DNA from 3 places in the Paenibacillus sp. p3-SID867 genome. Region 3 is predicted to be linked to each of the others. Evidence: predicted binding sites of a transcription regulator. Region 3 holds the regulator's gene; each other region holds the start of a gene.
The links. Region 3 encodes LexA, which represses DNA repair genes until DNA is damaged. Its sites were predicted from a motif close to CGAACATATGTTCG; they were not measured.
Positions count from the first base shown of each region.

Region 1: the regulator LexA is predicted to act here: its motif matches at 3,693-3,706, upstream of recA (recombinase RecA).
Region 2: the regulator LexA is predicted to act here: its motif matches at 2,400-2,413, upstream of M4D81_RS00750 (YhjD family protein).

Region 1 is NZ_JAMBDM010000003.1:103,128-109,481, forward strand. Features, by position in the region: gene M4D81_RS06630 (helix-turn-helix domain-containing protein) at 1-384, shown strand, start outside; gene M4D81_RS06635 (DUF4175 domain-containing protein) at 462-635, shown strand; gene M4D81_RS06640 (YajQ family cyclic di-GMP-binding protein) at 785-1,276, shown strand; gene pgsA (CDP-diacylglycerol--glycerol-3-phosphate 3-phosphatidyltransferase) at 1,536-2,123, shown strand; gene M4D81_RS06650 (competence/damage-inducible protein A) at 2,227-3,489, shown strand; gene recA (recombinase RecA) at 3,777-4,838, shown strand; gene M4D81_RS06660 (regulatory protein RecX) at 4,981-5,718, shown strand; gene rny (ribonuclease Y) at 6,078-6,354, shown strand, end outside.
Region 2 is NZ_JAMBDM010000001.1:136,653-143,006, reverse strand. Features, by position in the region: gene M4D81_RS00755 (YhgE/Pip domain-containing protein) at 1-1,950, opposite strand, end outside; gene M4D81_RS00750 (YhjD family protein) at 1,981-2,367, opposite strand; gene M4D81_RS00745 (Crp/Fnr family transcriptional regulator) at 2,552-3,061, shown strand; gene hmpA (NO-inducible flavohemoprotein) at 3,243-4,448, opposite strand; gene M4D81_RS00735 (YitT family protein) at 4,936-5,631, shown strand; gene M4D81_RS00730 (DUF2188 domain-containing protein) at 5,701-5,883, opposite strand; gene msrA (peptide-methionine (S)-S-oxide reductase MsrA) at 6,015-6,354, opposite strand, start outside.
Region 3 is NZ_JAMBDM010000034.1:11,957-18,310, reverse strand. Features, by position in the region: gene metH (methionine synthase) at 1-142, opposite strand, end outside; gene M4D81_RS33110 (cupin domain-containing protein) at 312-848, shown strand; gene M4D81_RS33105 (FixH family protein) at 949-1,353, opposite strand; gene M4D81_RS33100 (HAD family hydrolase) at 1,637-2,428, opposite strand; gene M4D81_RS33095 (hypothetical protein) at 2,471-2,995, opposite strand; gene M4D81_RS33090 (DUF896 domain-containing protein) at 3,156-3,362, opposite strand; gene M4D81_RS33085 (LysM peptidoglycan-binding domain-containing protein) at 3,627-3,998, opposite strand; gene lexA (transcriptional repressor LexA) at 4,174-4,800, shown strand; gene M4D81_RS33075 (hypothetical protein) at 4,890-5,201, opposite strand; partial or broken gene M4D81_RS33070 (ISAzo13-like element transposase-related protein) at 5,454-6,354, opposite strand, start outside.

The DNA.
Region 1 (6,354 bases), on a different contig from region 3:
ACGGAAGGCAAGAACACCGTATTTAAGGTAACAGGCTCGTCTGTGAAGGTTGAGATTGTAGCAACGAGCGACGGTAAGAGCTGGGTAGAAGTGTATCGTGGCTACAATACCTCCGGGGAGAAGCTGGCTTTCCAAATGCTTGAGAATGGTGATTCTCTGAGCTTTGACCTGGATAGCCAGGGACTTTACGTGAAATCAGGGAACTCCGCTGCAACCACTATTACGGTTGGCGGCCAGCCTGTAACGGATGGAAAATCAACGTCGCGCATCTTGCTGGAGCCGGCTGATGGTTCCGCAAGCACGATGGACAACACGGGTACTACGGATGCCACAGGTACTACCACAGATACTACAGGTACATCGGATACCACAGATATCGAATAATTGCCTGTTCTCCAGGCCATCATAACAGCATGCAGCTGCATGCTGTTATTGCACTTCCTGGAAGAGGTGATGCTCGCGTGACGGTCAACTGGATTATATTCGGATTAGGCGTTATCGTCAGCCTCTTGGGCTACTATTTGATTCCAAGTGACTGGGGATATGGCATATTAGGCTTTGGACTGGCACATATTTTGCTCGGTATATTGAGCATGTTCCGCCGTCCGGTGCATGATGAGAAAGCTAGCAGTTGACGGAGCAGGCTTCGTTTTCGCCGGATGTTGGCGATAAGCGGAGTCTTTTTCGTTCACATTTATCCCGCTGATCTCGTAGAGGATTAGACTTGGCTCACGGTTTTACCTATAATAGAAGCATTATCGCCAAATGAAAGGAAGGATTCACCATGGCTTCAGAAAACTCATTTGATATCGTATCCAAAATGGATATGCAGGAACTTAGCAATGCGGTTAATCAGGCGGAGCGGGAGATCGAGAACCGTTTTGACTTCAAGGGCAGCAAGAGCAGCTTGAAGCTGGACAAGGACGCACTGGTCATTGCATCCGATGACGAGTACAAACTCAACGCCGTTATTGATATTTTGCAAACCAAGATGGTGAAACGGGGCTTGTCGCTGAAAAATGTGGAGCACGGCAAGATCGAGCCGGCTTCCATGGGTACCGTTCGCCAGCGCCTGACCTTAAAGCAAGGAATCGATCAGGAAAATTCGAAAAAGATCAACATCTTGATCCGTGATTCCAAGCTGAAGGTCAAGAGTCAGATTCAAGGTGACCAAATTCGGGTAACCGGAAAAAGCAAGGATGATCTTCAGCAGATCATGCAGCTGCTTCGCAAAGCGGATCTTTCTCTAGACCTGCAATTCACGAATTTTAAATAAACGCCGCCACAGGCTCATATAGGATTGGATGGACAGGTTTGTTTCTTTTGACAGGGCGTGAGCGGAAATATTATACTAAAAAACGATATATAAGGATTAACGTATACATAGATTACTGGGGGATGAATATGACAGACAGCGCTTCACGCTTCGAACCCTTTAGGCTCTTGGGAAGAGCGACCCTATTGAAGTACAGATGGATAACAGTCGCGGGGTCTGCGAAAATTTCAAGACAACCCGTTGCAAGGGAGGTTGCCCCATGAATTTACCCAATCGTATCACGTTGGCCCGCATTTGCTTGATCCCTGTCATGATGATTTTTCTGCTGGTGGATTTTGATTTTTATCCGGCTCCTATTGTGTGGAATGATTTTGTCCTTCCCTACAACCAATTAATTGCAGCATTGATATTCATACTTGCAGCAAGTACGGATGGGATTGACGGATATTTGGCCCGGAAAAACAATATGGTGACGAACCTGGGTAAACTTCTGGATCCGCTCGCGGACAAACTGCTGGTGGCAGCCATCCTCATATCGCTTGTGGAGATGGGCAAATGCGAATCCTGGATTGCTGTAGTCATCATCAGCAGAGAATTCGCGGTTACTGGCTTGAGACAAATTGCACTCCTGGAAGGTTCCGTCGTTGCAGCAGGTCAATCGGGGAAAATCAAGACGGTGATTCAGATTGTGGCGATTGTCGCGCTTCTGATCAATAATTTCCCGTTTGTATTCTTGGGAATTCCGTTTGATGTCATTGCAATCTGGGCTGCCGCGGTGATTACGATCTATTCGGGAATCGAATATTTTGTCCAGAACAGGCACCTTCTCAAAGGTGCCGGGGCATAACGGCAATAGGAGCAATCCTATTGCTTTTTTCTTCCGCAGGGTAAGAACATAGTGAAAGCGAGTATTTGTGAAGAGATAGCAGACACAGGAGGATGGACGAATCATGAAAGCAGAAATCATTGCAGTTGGAACCGAACTTCTACTTGGACAGATTGTGAATACCAATGCACAGTATTTGTCCAGACAGCTTGCTTCAATGGGAATCGATGTATACTATCAAACCGTTGTCGGGGATAACATGGAGAGACTCAAGGAGGCCTTGCGGCTGTCCAGCAGCAGAGCCGATATCGTTCTCCTGTCCGGCGGTCTGGGCCCCACACAGGATGACCTGACAAAGGATGCGCTCGCATCTTTTCTAAATCGGTCATTGCATATTGATCGGATGGCCATGGATCGGATTGAACGCTTCTTCCATGAACGGGGTTCCGTAATGACCGAGAACAATCGGCGCCAGGCCCTGGCCATCGAGGGAGGGACTCCGCTTCCGAACGAAACAGGCCTCGCCGTCGGGAATGCGGTATCCTATGAAGGGACTCATTACATTGTGTTGCCGGGACCGCCGAAAGAGCTGATGCCGATGTTTGAGCAGGAGGCCAAGCCTTGGCTTCTGCAGCATGTGCTTACGGGAGAGCTTCCCATCTATTCAAAGATGCTCAAATTCGCAGGCATCGGGGAGTCCGCGCTTGATAAGCGCCTGGAGGACCTGATTACGGCCCAGACCGATCCAACGATTGCGTTGTATGCCAAGGAGGGGGAGGTCACCGTCCGAATCTCCACGAAGGCAGCCAGCGAGGCTGAGGCCATGGTTCGGCTGAATGAACTGGAAGCCCGGATCCAGGAGAGAGGCCCGGAATTTATGTATGCTAACGAGGATGTGCCCATTGAGAAGGTCATCGTGGATATGATGGCGGATCATAACTGGACGCTGAGCGCTGCGGAGAGCTGCACGGGAGGCCTTGTAGCGGAGACGCTGACCTCTATCCCTGGGAGCGCGTCCATGTTCCTTGGCGGGATCATCTGTTATACCAACCAGATCAAGGAGAAGCTTGTGCATATCCCGCATGCGCTGCTTGAGGGGGATGATGCGCCGGGAGCCGTCAGTGCAGAGGTTGCTGAAGCGCTTGCGGATCATGTCCGGATGGTAACCGACAGCGACTTTGGTTTATCGGTAACGGGCGTGGCAGGTCCAGGGTATGCTGAACGAAAGCCTATAGGTCTTGTTTACATTGGATTGTCTCAACGGGGAAAAGAAACGGAAGTGCACGAGCTGCACCTTCAGGGTAACCGTGAAACGATCCGGCTCCGAGCTGCGAAGGCGCTGCTCTACCGGCTTTGGCAGCGTCTTGTTGCCTCTAAACAGGTTTAGGGTTGCGGAATAGGGATATCCGCTATTCGAAAAAAGTAAATAATTTACACCTTGCTTGGCAGCTCTTCTTGAATTAACGAACAGTTCCAAGTATAATGGGAAATACGGAAGAACCGTGGCATATCGTATGATGTTGCCACGGTTCTTGTTGTTTATACATAAGGCATGGAGCATATACGGGAAGGGGTGCCGAATAAAAAAAACGAATGTATGTTCGAAAAAAAGCTTGGCAAACGTGTCAAAACAAGGTATGATATGACTATCAACAGTGAAGGGTTGTGGAACAATTGTCAGATCGTCGTGCTGCGCTGGAAATGGCGCTTCGTCAGATAGAGAAACAGTTCGGAAAAGGTTCCATCATGAAACTGGGTGAATCCACCCACATGCAAGTAGAGATTGTGCCGAGCGGATCGTTGGCATTGGATATAGCTTTAGGAACCGGCGGCTTGCCTAGAGGCCGGATTATTGAAGTATATGGACCGGAATCCTCCGGTAAAACAACAGTAGCCCTCCATGCGATTGCGGAAGTTCAGAAGGCTGGTGGACAGGCTGCATTTATCGATGCCGAGCATGCTCTGGATCCATCGTATGCAAGCAAACTGGGCGTTAACATTGATGAATTGCTGCTCTCCCAACCGGACACGGGTGAGCAGGCGCTGGAAATTGCGGAAGCTCTGGTACGCAGTGGTGCAGTTGATATCATCGTTATTGACTCGGTTGCTGCACTGGTACCAAAAGCTGAAATTGAAGGCGACATGGGTGACTCCCACGTAGGTCTGCAAGCTCGTCTGATGTCCCAGGCTCTTCGGAAATTGTCGGGTGCTATTAATAAATCGAAAACAATTGCCATCTTTATCAACCAGCTTCGTGAGAAGGTTGGTGTTATGTTCGGTAACCCTGAGACGACTCCAGGTGGACGTGCTTTGAAGTTCTACTCGACGGTTCGTTTGGACGTGCGTCGAATTGAGAGCATCAAGATGGGGAACGATGTGGTGGGTAACCGCACACGGATTAAGGTTGTTAAGAACAAGGTAGCGCCACCTTTCAAACAGGCTGAGCTTGATATTATGTACGGTGAAGGCATCTCTAGAGAGGGAAGCCTGATCGATATCGGAACGGAACTCGATATCGTGGATAAGAGCGGCGCATGGTATTCTTATTCAGGTGACCGTCTTGGCCAAGGACGGGAGAATGCAAAGCAATTCTTGAAAGAGAATCCGGAGATCGCTAGTGTTATCGAGAACAAAATTCGTGAAGCGAGCAATCTGACCACGGCTGTTCCTGAGCCTTCCGAGAAGGATAAGGAACAAGAGGAATTAGAAGAGCAAGAGTTGTTTAAAGTAGAGTAGTACATTGCTGGTTATCGATTACAGTGTTGAGGACCGTCCGGTGTTTGTAACGCCAGACGGTCTTCTTTGCATTTATTCAGACTTCCAGATGCAGTCTTGGTTATTTTACTCAGAAATGGTGCGGTAGTGAGAGGAGCGACATATGGAAGAAGAGAATAAGGAAATGTCGGAGCAGGCAGAAGCATCAGGTATAGGACATTTTCCCGACCATGAGGATTTGATTGTAACGTCAGTTGAAATGCTGAAAAAGCCCAAGCACCGATACCAAATCGCGTATGGTCCGTACCTCATGACCGTTCATGAAGATGTGATGCTGAAATACCGGATGTTCAAGGGGAATGTTTTTCGCAAGGAAGAGCTTGAAGAAATTATCGTGGCGGATGAACGACAGAGGGCTTATGTAGAGGCACTGAATCATCTGTCCAGGAAACCCAGAACAGCCAAGGAGATCACCCAGCGTCTGCAGCAAAAAGGTTTTGAGCCGAGCTGCATAGAGACGACGCTGGAGCGATTGGAGAAGGACAAGCTGATTGATGACGCATTATACGCCAAGATGTGGACAGAGCAGCGAATGACCAGCCATAAGAAGGGACGGCTGTGGGTCAAACAGGAGCTGAGACAGAAGGGAATCGGCACGGAGCTGATCTCCGAGGCTCTGGGCGAGATCAGTGCAGATGCCGAATTGGAGAGCGCGCTTGCCGTGGGACGGAAAAAATGGCAGCAAACCCATGGAGAGATGCTGGATCGCAAACGTAAAACGGGAGCATATTTAATGCGTAGAGGCTTCGGCGGGGATCAGGTGCGTCAGGTGCTCAAGCGTTTGGTTGACGAGGATCAGGAAAAGGGCGAGTGGGACGACGAGCTGGAAGATTTCGAATAAAGGGCAGTTTGGGTACTTTTTCGCGAAAGAAATGGTTTCATTGGATGAAACTGACGTTTACCCATTGCTTTCCCTTGACAATATCTTTTTATAAATACTAAAATAAATATGAATCTTTTTATCATAAATTAGAATCCTTTTTCCTTCCAAAAAAGTGACTACTTTGTGAAAGATTCTTTAATCGCCAATTCATAGTGAAATGTATTCCGCTGGCTAAGGCGGGATTTGCGTACGTGATACGGCGTGCGCAGTATGGACGGCAGCTTCCACTGCCGGAAAATTTTATGTATGAATGAGTAACCTGACAATTGCACATTTCCCAAGGAATGCCTTGGAGGAACCAACGAGGAGGTGATCAGATGGATTCCATTTGGTGGATCATAATCGTTCTCGTTGTAGCCGCTATATTCTTTGGGTTCGGTTATTTTATTCGCAAATCCCTTGCAGAAGCTAAAATTTCCAGTGCCGAGCATGCCGCTTTGCAGATCGTAGAAAGTGCGAAGAAGGAAGCAGAAGCATTGAAGAAAGAAACGGTTCTCGAAGCTAAAGACGAAGTTCATAAAATTAGAGCCGAAGCTGAAAAAGACACTCGTGAGCGCCGGAATGAAATTCAACGGCAGGAGCGCAGATTGTTGC
Region 2 (6,354 bases), on a different contig from region 3:
ATACGGATGCAATGCCTGGAAGAAGGGCGGCGTCATCTGGATCGGGAACGTTCCGCCCGCGCCTGCGAGCTGCAGCACGAGAAGTACGATGGCCATCGCTTTTCCGACATTGCCGAATACGGACACCAGCGTATATACAATCAGCATGAAGATGGAGCTGATCAGCAGCGCAAACAGGATGAACCAGCCCGGATTCACGACATAGGTCCGCAGCAAATAGATATCACCCAGGGTGACGAATAGCGCTTGGAACAGGGCAATGGTGAGAAAGGTTAAATAGCGTCCGAAGTAAACCTCGATGCTGCGGAAGCTTCTCTCTTCATCATGAACCTCAACGGAGAGCAGGGAAACGAGCAGCAGGGCACCTACCCACAAGGATAAAGTCGTGAAGAAGGGAGACATGGCGGACCCGTAGTTCGGGATCGGATACAGGCGATTCTCTTCCAGCGTTACAGGCTCGGCAAAAAACTGGCTTTCGAGCTCGAAATTATTTTGAAGCAAATCAATAACCTCTTGAATATCTCCCTCAGCTTCCATCTCACGGAGCCGATTCGCCAGCTGCGTAATCCGAAGCTCGGCCTCCGGCAGACGGCTTTGGGCAAGCTGTACTTCTTCCCCGCCTACTTTAAGACCTTTCCGGGCGTCTTTGAGCAAATGCTGAATGTCGGGGACGCTGGCAAGCGCCTGGGTCAGCTCCTGCTGCACACGCTTGGCCGTGCCTGCGCCCTTGGTGAAGGCTTTGCTTATCGCCGGACCGATCTCCGTATCGTAGCGGCTTAACAGCGTGTTGGTCAGTCCCGTAATGTCATCGTTCAGCTTCTTCAGCTTATCGATGGCATCTGCTGGTGCTTCTTCTCCCCGTTCCACGGCTTGGGCTATCGTTTGGAGCACGGATTGAGCAGAGGTCCATCGTGCGGCAATCTCCTCGAGCTTGGCCGCCCCGGAAGCTGCTGCCGGGGAGATGGAGCCCAGCCGCTTGAACAATTGACCCAGCCGGGCTGCTGCTTTCGCTGCGGTCTCTGCGCGTTCCTGCGCAGCGTTCAGGCGGCTGGCAAGCTCCTTCGGGTCGATATCGGCTTGCCCCAGAGCGTCCAGCACTTGCGAGAGCGCTCCGGTGGTTGCAGCCAGTACCTCCAAGTCCTGACGCAGAGTTGGCTCCAGCGATTTCGATGCACCGGCGGCCTGATTCGCGAACTCCGCCAGCGCACCGGCCATGGCCTTGCCGTCCGTGGCAATTCCCTCAAGGCGAGGCAGGGCGGCGTCGGCTTGCTGAACCAATCGGTTGGCCAGCTTAATATCTTTTGCAGCTGTGCCCACCGCTTCATTGAGCTCCGGAAAGCTTTTTTCAAGCCGGAACAGAAGGCTTCGTACTTTATTGATGGCCGGGAGCTGGTTCTCGATCTCAATCCCGAGCGTGTTGAAAATCTCGAAGATGGTGCCGTTGGCGGTTTTGATGAAATTTTTGCTGATTTCCTCCACAACACCGGATGCGCCCTGGGCCGTCACTTTGGGAGAAATGGCGTTGATTTTTTCGTTCGTATAATAGAGGATCTGAGCTTTGACAGGCTCATTGGTCAGCACGGTGCCGATCCGGGCAGAGAAGTTCTCCGGAATAATGATAGCAGCATAATCATCGCCGCGTCGTACACCCTGAATGGCGTTCTCGCGATCATCCGTAAAACGCCACCCCAGCTTCTCATTGTGATGGAGGGACTCCACGATTTCCTTTCCCAGGTTAATGGGCTGATCGCGGAGGGTGGTGCCTTTATCCAGGTTGGCAACGGCAATGGAGATGCCGGAGGTCTGGCCGTAGGGATCCCAGGAGGCCTCAATGTTAAACCAGGCATACAGAGAAGGTAGAATAGCGAGCCCGACGATGATGACACTTGCAGCCCAATTAAGGATGATTCTCTGGATATCGGCAGAATATATGTGGAAGATATTCTTCATGGAGCGCTCCTGTCTTGTACGTAGTTGGTGCTAGTATGCCGCCAAATCCGTGCCAAGATACGAAACGAGCCGATCCTTTATCTCTTCCTTGAAGGTGTGCCATTCGCAGAGCAGACAGCCATCATATCCGCGGCATAAATACTGGACCTGCAGCCCTTCCTCGGCTGTACCGCTCTGGCCATGAATCCGGATGCCGCGCCTTCTCATTTGTTGTTGTAGGAACCAGGCATGATCAGAATATCCTTTTTTAATGAGCTGCAGATTTAAGATATAGAGTTCACCCATTTTCAGTTTAAGGGTCTTGAGAATCTGAATATCCCTCTCGAGAACTGACTGAATGAAGTGATGCAGCAGATAATCTCGGATCAGGGCTTCGTCTTCTAGCGAGGGCGGAGGAGGAGTGGAAGGTTTCATCATAAGAGACACATCCTCAAACATAAATAAATACAAGAACATATGTTCTATATAATACACATGCTATGCCAACAATATACGGCGCGCAACCATTAATTTCTGGTAATTGTTATTTGCCTCCAGTGGATTCATGACGGCATATCGTTTACACTCCTGATAACTGCATTCATCAGGAGGCGATTCATTCATGATTCTTCATAAAGGCGAAATACTGTTCAGGCAAGGAGATAGCGGGGATCATCTATACCACATCCGGAGCGGAATGTTCAAGGTAACCCGTCTCCATCCGAATGGCAATATGGTGCTTTTCAATATTTTATATCCCGGTGAAACGGTGCCGCACCATTCCCTGATCAGCCCGAAGGAGACACATGGAACGGCGATCGCTCTGATCCAGAGCGAAGTGGAGGTCATATCGGCTGATGCGTGGTACCGCCAGCTTGCGGAGGATTCGCAGAAACCGCTCGAGGTTGCCAGATTGCTGCAGGAAAAGGTGCGGTTCATGCAGATGAGGCTGGATCACTTGACGGTCGGAGGACCTGCGGAGCGGCTTGAGCTGCTGATCCAGTGGCTGGACGAGTATTCACAGGGAATACACTTGACCGAGTATCTGACGCAGGAAGAGATCGGACAGCTGATCGGCGTGAGAAGAGAAACGGTAAACCGGCTGCTGCGGGAACAGGGCAAGCATATCTAGTTCGGAATTTTGAGGACGGTATGAACGCCAGGGTACATAGGTTTATAAAATGCGCATGACCAGAACCGGCATATGGTTTTGTTCTTCGCTGAATAATAGTCGACAGCAAGCGTGTTCCATCTAAAAAGGGTGCCTGTCTTTATGCAAGACAGGCACCCTTTGATGGTGTAATACGGTTATTTTAATCTTCCAATGTACCAGCCGGGCCGAAAAATTCATAATGAATCCGATCCGAAGGTACCTCCATCGATTTCAAATGACTGTTCACGGCTCGCATGAACGGAACGGGGCCGCAGAAGTAGAAGTCCGCCTTGGCATCAACGGTTTTGCGCAGGAAATCAAGATCAATATAGCCTGCTTGGTGACACTGATCCTCCGATTCCGGTTGTTCATAAATGATATAAGAGGTTAGCTGCGGATATTTGGAGGCAAGCGCATCAATGTGAGCTTTCATCGCATGCTGGCTGCCGCACTTGGCCGCATGAATAAAGGTTACGTTTCGGTCAGGCTGTTCCAGCAGCACGGTTTCGAGCATGGCCACCATCGGGGTTAAACCGACGCCGCCGCTGATCAAGACAAGCGGAAGATCGCTGTCCGTATCCAGCGTAAAGGTACCGGCCGGAGCCGTGACCTCAAGAACGGTCCCAACCTCGGCATGGTGGTGCAGCCAAGTGGAGACGACACCTGCGGGCTTTCCTTCCAGTTCATCCTCACGCTTGACCGTAATTCTGTAGTATGGTTGACCCGGTGCGGACGAGAGACTGTAATGACGATTATGATAATAGGCTTCACCTTCGGGTTTCACCCGGAGCGTGATATATTGACCGGGTTGATAAGCGGAAATTTCGCCGCCGTCCTGCGGGACCAGATAAAAGGAAGTGATAACGGAGCTTTCTTCCACCTTCCGGTCAATGACAAAATTGCGGTATCCGCTCCAGCCGCCGGCCTCGTTCGCGGCTTGTTGGTACATATCCGCTTCAATGCCAATGAAGACATCGGCAATAGCCCCGTAAGCTTCGGCCCAGGCCTCGATAATTTCGGGCGTTGCAGCGTCTCCCAGCACTTCCTTCATGGCGGCGAGCAGCGTTTCGCCAACGATTGGATAGTGCTCGGGCTTAATGTTTAATGCCCGGTGTTTGTGTCCGATCTGCTTAACAACCGGGACGATCGCTTCAAGACGGTCGATATGGGCTGCGGCGGCGTATACGGCATTGGCAAGGGCAAAGGGCTGTTTTCCTTCTCGTTGATTCGCATGGTTGAATATGTTAAGAAGCTCCGGATGATGATGAAACAATTTTTGGTAAAATGCAGTCGTAATTGCCGTTCCATGTGTTTCAAGAACAGGAACGGTCGATTTAACGACCTCAATCGTATGCTGGCTTAACATGCAGACTCCCCCTGATTCATAATTCGAATTCGTATTCGATTTAAGTATAGACAAGGGAAGAAGGGGTATTTGTGATTTAAGTCACATCGGATTTAGCGAATATGTGAACAGAACGACGATATTTTATGGAGGGAGTTCTTAAAGCGAGTTTTTTTACATATTTCATATATATATTCCAGTTCATTCTAGCCAGCTGTTTAGCTTGTATGCCAACTGTGTTATAATAATGTAAGCAGTCTAATTAAAACGAGAAAGGATCAGGATACCATGTGTCCCCGAAGGACGAATCCCCAAAGGACGATTTGGAAACGTTATGATCTCTCATACACATAGCTTCCTTCGTAGAGCGAAGTCGGACGTCAGAAGACAAGGACGGTCTCTTACGAAAGGATGGGAACTATGGTTCGAAGGATGAACTCCTCCAGGTTGCCTCTATGTAGAGATTGGCCTATGTCTGACCAATCTACTACGACAAGAGGGATCCTGTATGAGGAAAAGACAAAACAACACAATTATCACCATGTCGGCGATGTTGTTCGGAACGTTTTTAATGGCTTTTACGTATTATCACATTAATTTTCACAATCATTTAACCGAAGGCGGCTTTGTCGGCCTTGCGCTGCTTGGCAAATATGCGCTTGATATTCCGCCCGCATTAAGTATGGTCCTCATGGACATACCGGTTCTGCTGGTTGCCTTATTCATCAAAGGTCGGAAGTTCATTATCAATACCGTTGTTGCGGCGAGCATGTTCACCTTGTTCTACGCATTGATCGAGCGGTATTCCACGCTTGTGATCGATCTGAATCATAACTTGCTGGCAGCCGCGCTGCTGTCCGGTTTATTGACGGGCTTTGGTGCAGGCATCGTGCTCCGTTTTGGCGGAGCGACAGGCGGTGACGACGTGATCTCCGTGCTGTTCAGCGAGTGGAGCGGGCTTAAGGTAGGGACGGTGTTTTTCCTGATGGATGCCGTAGTACTGCTATTATCGCTATTCTACATGCCATTGGTTGAAACCTTATATACTATATTAGCCGTATCGATTGCCGGACAAGTGATCACCATTACAGTGACGTACGGTACCGAGAAAACGGAAAAGAAACCGATTCGGAAGGCGGTCCGTGCCCCAAGCACTCCGGTTACTCCGAAGACAGCGCAGCATACTGTTAGCGGCCGTTCATAAGACGGTCCAACTAAGAGAAGCTCACCCGCATGCAGGGTGAGCTTCTTTCGTATGCTTATGCCCGGATTTTCACTTCTCGTCCTTCGGATGATTCTCATCCCACTCCTGTGCCTTGGCGGTGGCGATAGCGATGGCACGACCTTCATCGTAATCTTCCTCCAGCAGGGCATTGGCAATTTCCACGGCTTTATTCCTCACCCGGGGCTCCAGGTTTTTCATGGATGGCGGATAATCATGTTTGCTCCAAGGCATGTGCAATCCCTCCAGTTGATCTCTAATTTGTATGTAATGTATATTACCCCGTCCGGCCAAATTGAATAAGCGGGTTCAATCGTACCAAAAAGTGCATTGCCCTGAAGGGCAATGCACTAGGAAACTTGGATTTATTCAAACAGCTGCAAATACTCGCCGTAGCCTTCCTTTTGCATCTCTTTCTTCGGTACAAACCGCAGTGCCGCAGAATTGATGCAGTAGCGAAGCCCGTTCGGCCCTGGTCCGTCGTCAAATACATGGCCGAGGTGCGAGTCGCCTTTTTTGCTTCTTACCTCGGTGCGGACCATCATATGGGTAAGATCCATTTTTTCCTTAATGTTGTATTCGCGAATCGGACGGGTGAAGCTCGGCCATCCGCAGCCGGCATCATATTTGTCCGTTGAGCTGAAGAGCGGCTCGCCGGATACGATGTCCACGTAAATGCCTTCCCCGTGATGGTCCCAGAACTCA
Region 3 (6,354 bases):
CCAGCATTTCATTACAGCCATCAAGGTCCGGACCGCCAAAATCTTCAGCTGAGAGGTCCTCCTGCTGGATCATCGTGCCCATGGCACCATCAAGAATTAATATTCGTTCTTTAAGTACTTCTTGTAAGCTAGGCTTGTTCAACTCGTAAACCTCCCCCGAAAACGTTAAATCTTAGTGTATCAGAATATTTTTCAATAGAAAAGCCGAAATATTGCGTTGCAATGGGTACAAATCCACATTTGCAGATGACAAATGCTGTGAGGGGGGCTATAATACATATTAATCCAACGGGAGAAAGAGGGTTAAAGCTATGGCAGAGATTGTGATTCGCAACACGAACGAACGCATTACTGGGGAAGAGAATGTTCGGGAATTCCTGAATAACCAAGAGGTTGTTTACGAGCACTGGAATATGGAAAAACTCCCGGCAGCGCTTCAAGAAAATTTCAAGCTGAGTGATGACGATAAGAAGCGCATTTTGGACATCTTTGATGAAGAAATTCGTGACTTGGCTGCAAGACGCGGCTACAAAATCTGGGATGTCATCACACTATCCGAGTCCACGCCTAATATAGAGGACCTGCTGAAAAAATTCGAAGAGGTTCACACCCACTCGGAAGACGAAATCCGTGCGATTGTCGGCGGAAAAGGAATCTTCATTATTAAGGGCTCCGACGATGTCGGTTATTTTAATGTAGAGCTTGAGCCAGGCGATGTCATTTCCGTACCGGAAAACACGCCTCACTTCTTCACATTGATGGAGAACAAGCAAATCATCGCCGTTCGTCTTTTCATTGAGGAGAACGGGTGGGTAGCCACACCGGTAGAAGATCCTCAATTCCAATAAGCCCTAAGGCTCATGGAAGCTGATTGAACAGGAAAATGAAATAAGGCAGCGCAACAATCCGCTTCCCGGATCATGCGCTGCCTTATTTATTAGTGATGCGTTACTCTGTTACCTTCAGTTCCTTTAACGGCATGGAATGTTGTCCTCTCGCCGTGACATGTGAAACAATCCGATAGGTTCCTGCCTCATCGAAGGTTTTCTCCATTTTGTATACCCCGCCTTGATCATGCTTAACCGGGACCTTCGCCTGAACGCCGCCGCCTTCCAGCGTGACTTCAAATTCCACAGCGTTCGCATCTTCCACCGGACTTCCGGCTTGCGTCACCTTCGCTTCGATCAGTACCTTCTCGCCAGCCTTAATGCTCTCCGGCGTCAGAGACAGCTCGACGATGATGGGTTCGGCCATCACATCGTCACCGGATTCTGCCTTGCTGTCATTGCATGCGGCAAGCGCAACTGCCATCAGCACCATAGCTGCAATTAGGGCCATTTTTTTTCGGGTCATGCTCTACACCTCTTTTACAAAATAGGGCTATGTATTGGTTCATTCACGTAATGGTCATTTCCAAACCTCGTTAAGTTACCTATTCCATTATATCTCATTATTCTGTTACTTCTATCTCATGCAGCTTACAATTGTGTGACGTTTATCATAGCCAGCTGCAAGGTTGAAGTCCGATCGTATAACCAACAAAAAAACAGCCGATAACCGCAAAATTCCGCAGTTATGGCTGTTCCTATGTACAATCAAATACCAAGTATAAGGTGTAAGTTCTTTATTGCATGGTTTATAGGGATGCTATGATGGCATGCAGCTCCGATAAATGTTTGATCTCAAACTTCGGTTGAATGGAAGGATCATGAGGTCGGTTTACCCGATTGATCCAAACGGTATGCAGTCCAGCCGCATTTCCGCCTTTAATGTCTGTGGTCAGCTTATCTCCCACCATCACGGCCTGATCCGCCTCGACATCTAACAATTCAAGTGCGTGCTGGAAGATGGAAACATCCGGCTTTCCTCTGCCAAAATCACCCGAGATGATAATATGATCAAAATAAGGAACCAGTTCTGGAACACCGTCCAGCTTCTCCTGCTGCAGATCTGGACTTCCGTTCGTAAGAAGCAGCAGCTTTACATTCCCCTGCAGTTCCTTCAGAACTTCAAACGTTTCTTCATATACGTATGGTCTTGTTCTGCGTTCAGCAGCGAATTGTTCGGCCAACGTTTGGGCCAATGTTTCATTATCAACGCCCAGGCGCTGAAGTCCGCGCCGCCATGATTCCTTGCGGTATACGGGTGCCAGCTCCTGCAGCTGTCTGAATTCAGGCTGCGATCCAGCCGTAAAATTAGCCCACAAGCCTTCAAAAGGGTTAATTCCGATCATTTTGGTAAAAGCAAAGGTATCATAGGATTCATATAATGCTCTCGCTTCTTCCCGTACTGCGGCCAACAGTGCTTTGGCATCAACGCCGGTCTCGTCCGCTCCGGCCTGGCAAGTCACTTCAAACGCTTCTTCCACACTACGTTCATCCCACAACAACGTATCGTCCAAATCAAACAAAACCGCAGCTATCGGCATGTCTCTCCCACTCCTCATATACACTGTGATCTATTTTATTTGTTAATTATGCTCCACTGGAATTTGATGAGTCTTTGCGAACTCTTCCAATCTTTCGCCCATCGCTTTCGTATCATAAAGATTCATCATGCGCGAGAATACCCAGTTGCCTGCTTTTCCCTTCCCTTGGATCACAACAGAGCCCGAAGCCAATTTGATTTTCTCGATATCGGATACAGCCAAACGACGTTCCCGATTGAACTTCATCGTGGATACGGAAGCACGCTCAATCCTCAAGTAAGGCTTGCGCAAGAAAATCATAAGCGCCAACAGAATATACAAGCTGACACCAACCCAATTCAACACGTCATTGCTTCCGCCTGCTGCCTGTGACGTCGCCGTTCCGAGAAGCGCATACAAACCAGCCAATGCAACAAGCACTAACGGAAGTACATACTTACGTCCTTTAAACACGTCATGCTTATCATTAACGGCAGAGCCTTGGTACGAGGTCAGCCCCTGCTTCTTACGCTGCTTGTTGAGCTGTGACATATTTTTGTTGACTTTTCTTTCCCATGATCGTGACATATGGTTCCCCCTGGACTCAATTTCAAAATACTACCAATCCATATAAACTTGGGGTCACCGTATTCGATTCCCACGAATAATCGGCACCCCAAGTATTATAATTCTATCCTTCTATCTGGTCCTGAATCCACTGTTGTAGATCCAGATGCCAGTTCATCGACTAATGCTTTAATCGCGGGCCGCCTTTTTGTTCATTTTCATCAACCCATTCGATCGATTCCAGCTGTTGTCTAAAGTTACTGCGAATATTGTTAAGGTATATTTCCCGAAGCTCAGCCCGTTCTTTGAGCTCATCCGCGGTCAATCCCTCACTCTTCTGTTTTCTTGCTAGTACATTGATGCGTTCAACCAAAGTATCGATGTCCATGACTTCTCCTCCAATTCCGATATCATGTATAACTTAAACATGTGAAAAAGAGCTTGTCAAGGCAACAGCGCCCTTGCAAACTCTTATTAAGAACAAATATGAACATATGATGCCCATAAATGGATTCCTCATTGTTAAGAAATCAATACTCGTCTATTATAAACACGTTTATACTGCGTGAAATCACATCGTCAGGCAAGACTACAAATATGAAGCTGAAGTTGAGACATATATAAGGAAAGAGCCTCTCGTAGTATCATCCCATTACCAGACTGGTAAAGACAACACCTCTCCGGCCTGTATATCCGGACCTTTCAATCCATTCATTCTTCGGATGCTATCCAGATATACTCGTGTATCCATATCTGCCGGTTTATGAAGGGAAGCAATCCGCCACAAACTATCACCATATTGAACAATAACCTGCTTCTCCCCTGTGGGCTTGTCCATCCCCCCGGCAAAAACAGAGTATGCCCCTGTCCAAAAAGAAGCTACGATCAACAGGATGAATAAAAGCTTTATAAAAGGAATGGATTCAATTCTGGACTTTAATTGATGGATCCAAGTCTCCGGGGACTTCATCGTTTGCACTGGAACGTTCTCATAAATGCTGCGGTATGTACTGTATTTCAACATGGAATCATCATCTCCCAAACAAGTGTTCTCTTATGGATTTATATTAACACGAACACTTGTTTGTTTCAATACCCAAAAGAACATTTGTTCTATTTTTATTTAGAACTTATGTTTGTACGAACGGAAGTTCTATGTTATAATTTTCCCAAACGTTACTAAATGGGGTTGATACGGCATGTCGAAAATATCCAGCCGCCAGCTGGCGATCTTAGAGTTTATCCGCAACGAAGTTCGTAGCAAGGGTTACCCGCCTTCTGTCCGGGAAATCGGAGAGGCTGTCGGACTAGCTTCCAGTTCAACGGTCCATGGACATCTTGACCGTTTGGAGAAGAAAGGCCTAATTCGCCGTGACCCTACGAAACCAAGAGCAATCGAGCTGCTTGGCCAAGAAGAGTCCGATAGCGCGAATCTGTTTACCCACACCATTGCCAGAGTGCCTGTTGTTGGTAAAGTCACTGCAGGTGTTCCTATTACAGCCATGGAGAACATTGAGGATTATTTCCCGCTCCCGCAGCATTATGTAGGCGACGATAAGGTGTTCATGTTGTCGGTTGTCGGTGACAGTATGATCGAAGCTGGCATTCACAGCGGTGACTATGTCATTGTGCGCCAGCAGCAAACTGCAGACAATGGCGACATTGTAGTAGCGATGACAGAGGAAGACGAAGCAACTGTAAAGACCTTCTATAAAGAGAAGGATCATGTACGATTGCAACCGGAGAATCCTACCTACGAGCCACTGCGCCTGAACCATGTTACGATTCTCGGTAAAGTAATCGGACTCTTCCGGGATGTCCACTAATCTCATAGATCTATGAATAAGAGGTTACCTCCCTTAATTGGAGGTAACCTCTTGCTTTTTCTATATAGATCACAAAAACTTGATCATAGCTAGTTTGTTTGCTCCATAATGCCTTGTTTAAGATCCAGCCGATACAGCCGTAAAGGTTTATAATCCGGCGAGCCTTCCCCACCCGGCCCCTCCGTGGACTGCAGAACAAGCTTATTGTCTTTCACCATGGGTGCAGTACCTGGTCTGTAATATGAAGTATAGGACACCGTTAATTCATCTTGAAACCTGAGCTGCACAGCCTTGCCCGTATCATGCTCCACGGCGAATGCGTAGATCTGTATGGCATGACAGTCCTGGTATTGCGGTGCAAGAATAAATACATCCGCATCCTGAAACGGCAATCGAACCATATGGACAGCTGCAGAAGTTGGCTGAATAAAAGTAAGATCATCCAGCGTGGTTACTTCATCCGTAACTTCATTTGAACTATACCTTAGGCACATTCAAATAAATAACAGACCATTTCGATACATCGTGTATCTGTAAATTCGCAGAAGGTGTTCTTCGTTAAATTTAACTAGATAAATATTCCTTTTCTGGCTCTCTAAAATGAGCAGATCCTTGATTTTGAATGCAGCTCCCCCTTCCCCATAGGTGATTTCCTAGGGAGAAAATCCCAAGTCTAATGCTTCCTTATATTTATTTGGGAGAAGGGTGACAAACCATTTTCCAATTTTCGAGTCGCGCTGAATCAGGTTTTCATAAGCTGCCATTGCTTTCTTACTCAGCTTCTTGCCCTTTTCATACCTTTGTTCCACGATGGATACGATCGGATGCTTTCCCTTCCAGGTCATCGTCCGCGCGAACGCGTAGACGGTTTCTAAATCACGAAGCAGATCGCCATTCCAATGTTGCTCGAGCCTTCCCCATACCCGTTCGATGGGATTGTACTTGCTATGGTACGGGGGATAGTAGGCCAAAATGACTTTCACCTCATAGCGGGCTGCAAATTCGACAAGTCGTTTGATGAACTGCGTTCTGCGGCTACCCTTTTCGGGACCGTTGTCACTATTAATAATCAACGTGTCTTTACTTTCTTTGTAGCCGCTGTTGATCCAATATTGTTCAATGGCATCTACCATAAAATCGGCAGCCGCCTCTGGAAAACTCACCTATCTTTACGCGGTCTTTCGTATCGATGGAGAGGCGAACGACGTTGCTCTGCTCTTTCGTCTCTTCATGCGTTTCCTTCAGTTTGTCAAATATCGCATCTGTTTGCGTGATTTTCTTGAATGGTTTGGTTTTCTTCACCTTTTTAAGCGTATAGCCAAGTTGGTTGACTTTCGTGTTCCTCGTTTGATTCGTTGGCAATTCGTCATCCGTGTAGTCTTTTTCTGCGATCAATCGCTTTCTGATTTCCATTACGGTGAGCCGCGTGTACAATTTTTCTGTTTTGAAGCTAGGGTCGGTCTGGCTCTGGCCGTCTACGATGGCTTGGATATCCACCAGCAAGTCGGGCAGCTTTTTCTCAGCCAGAAGACGTCCTCGTGCGTGGAATTGGTC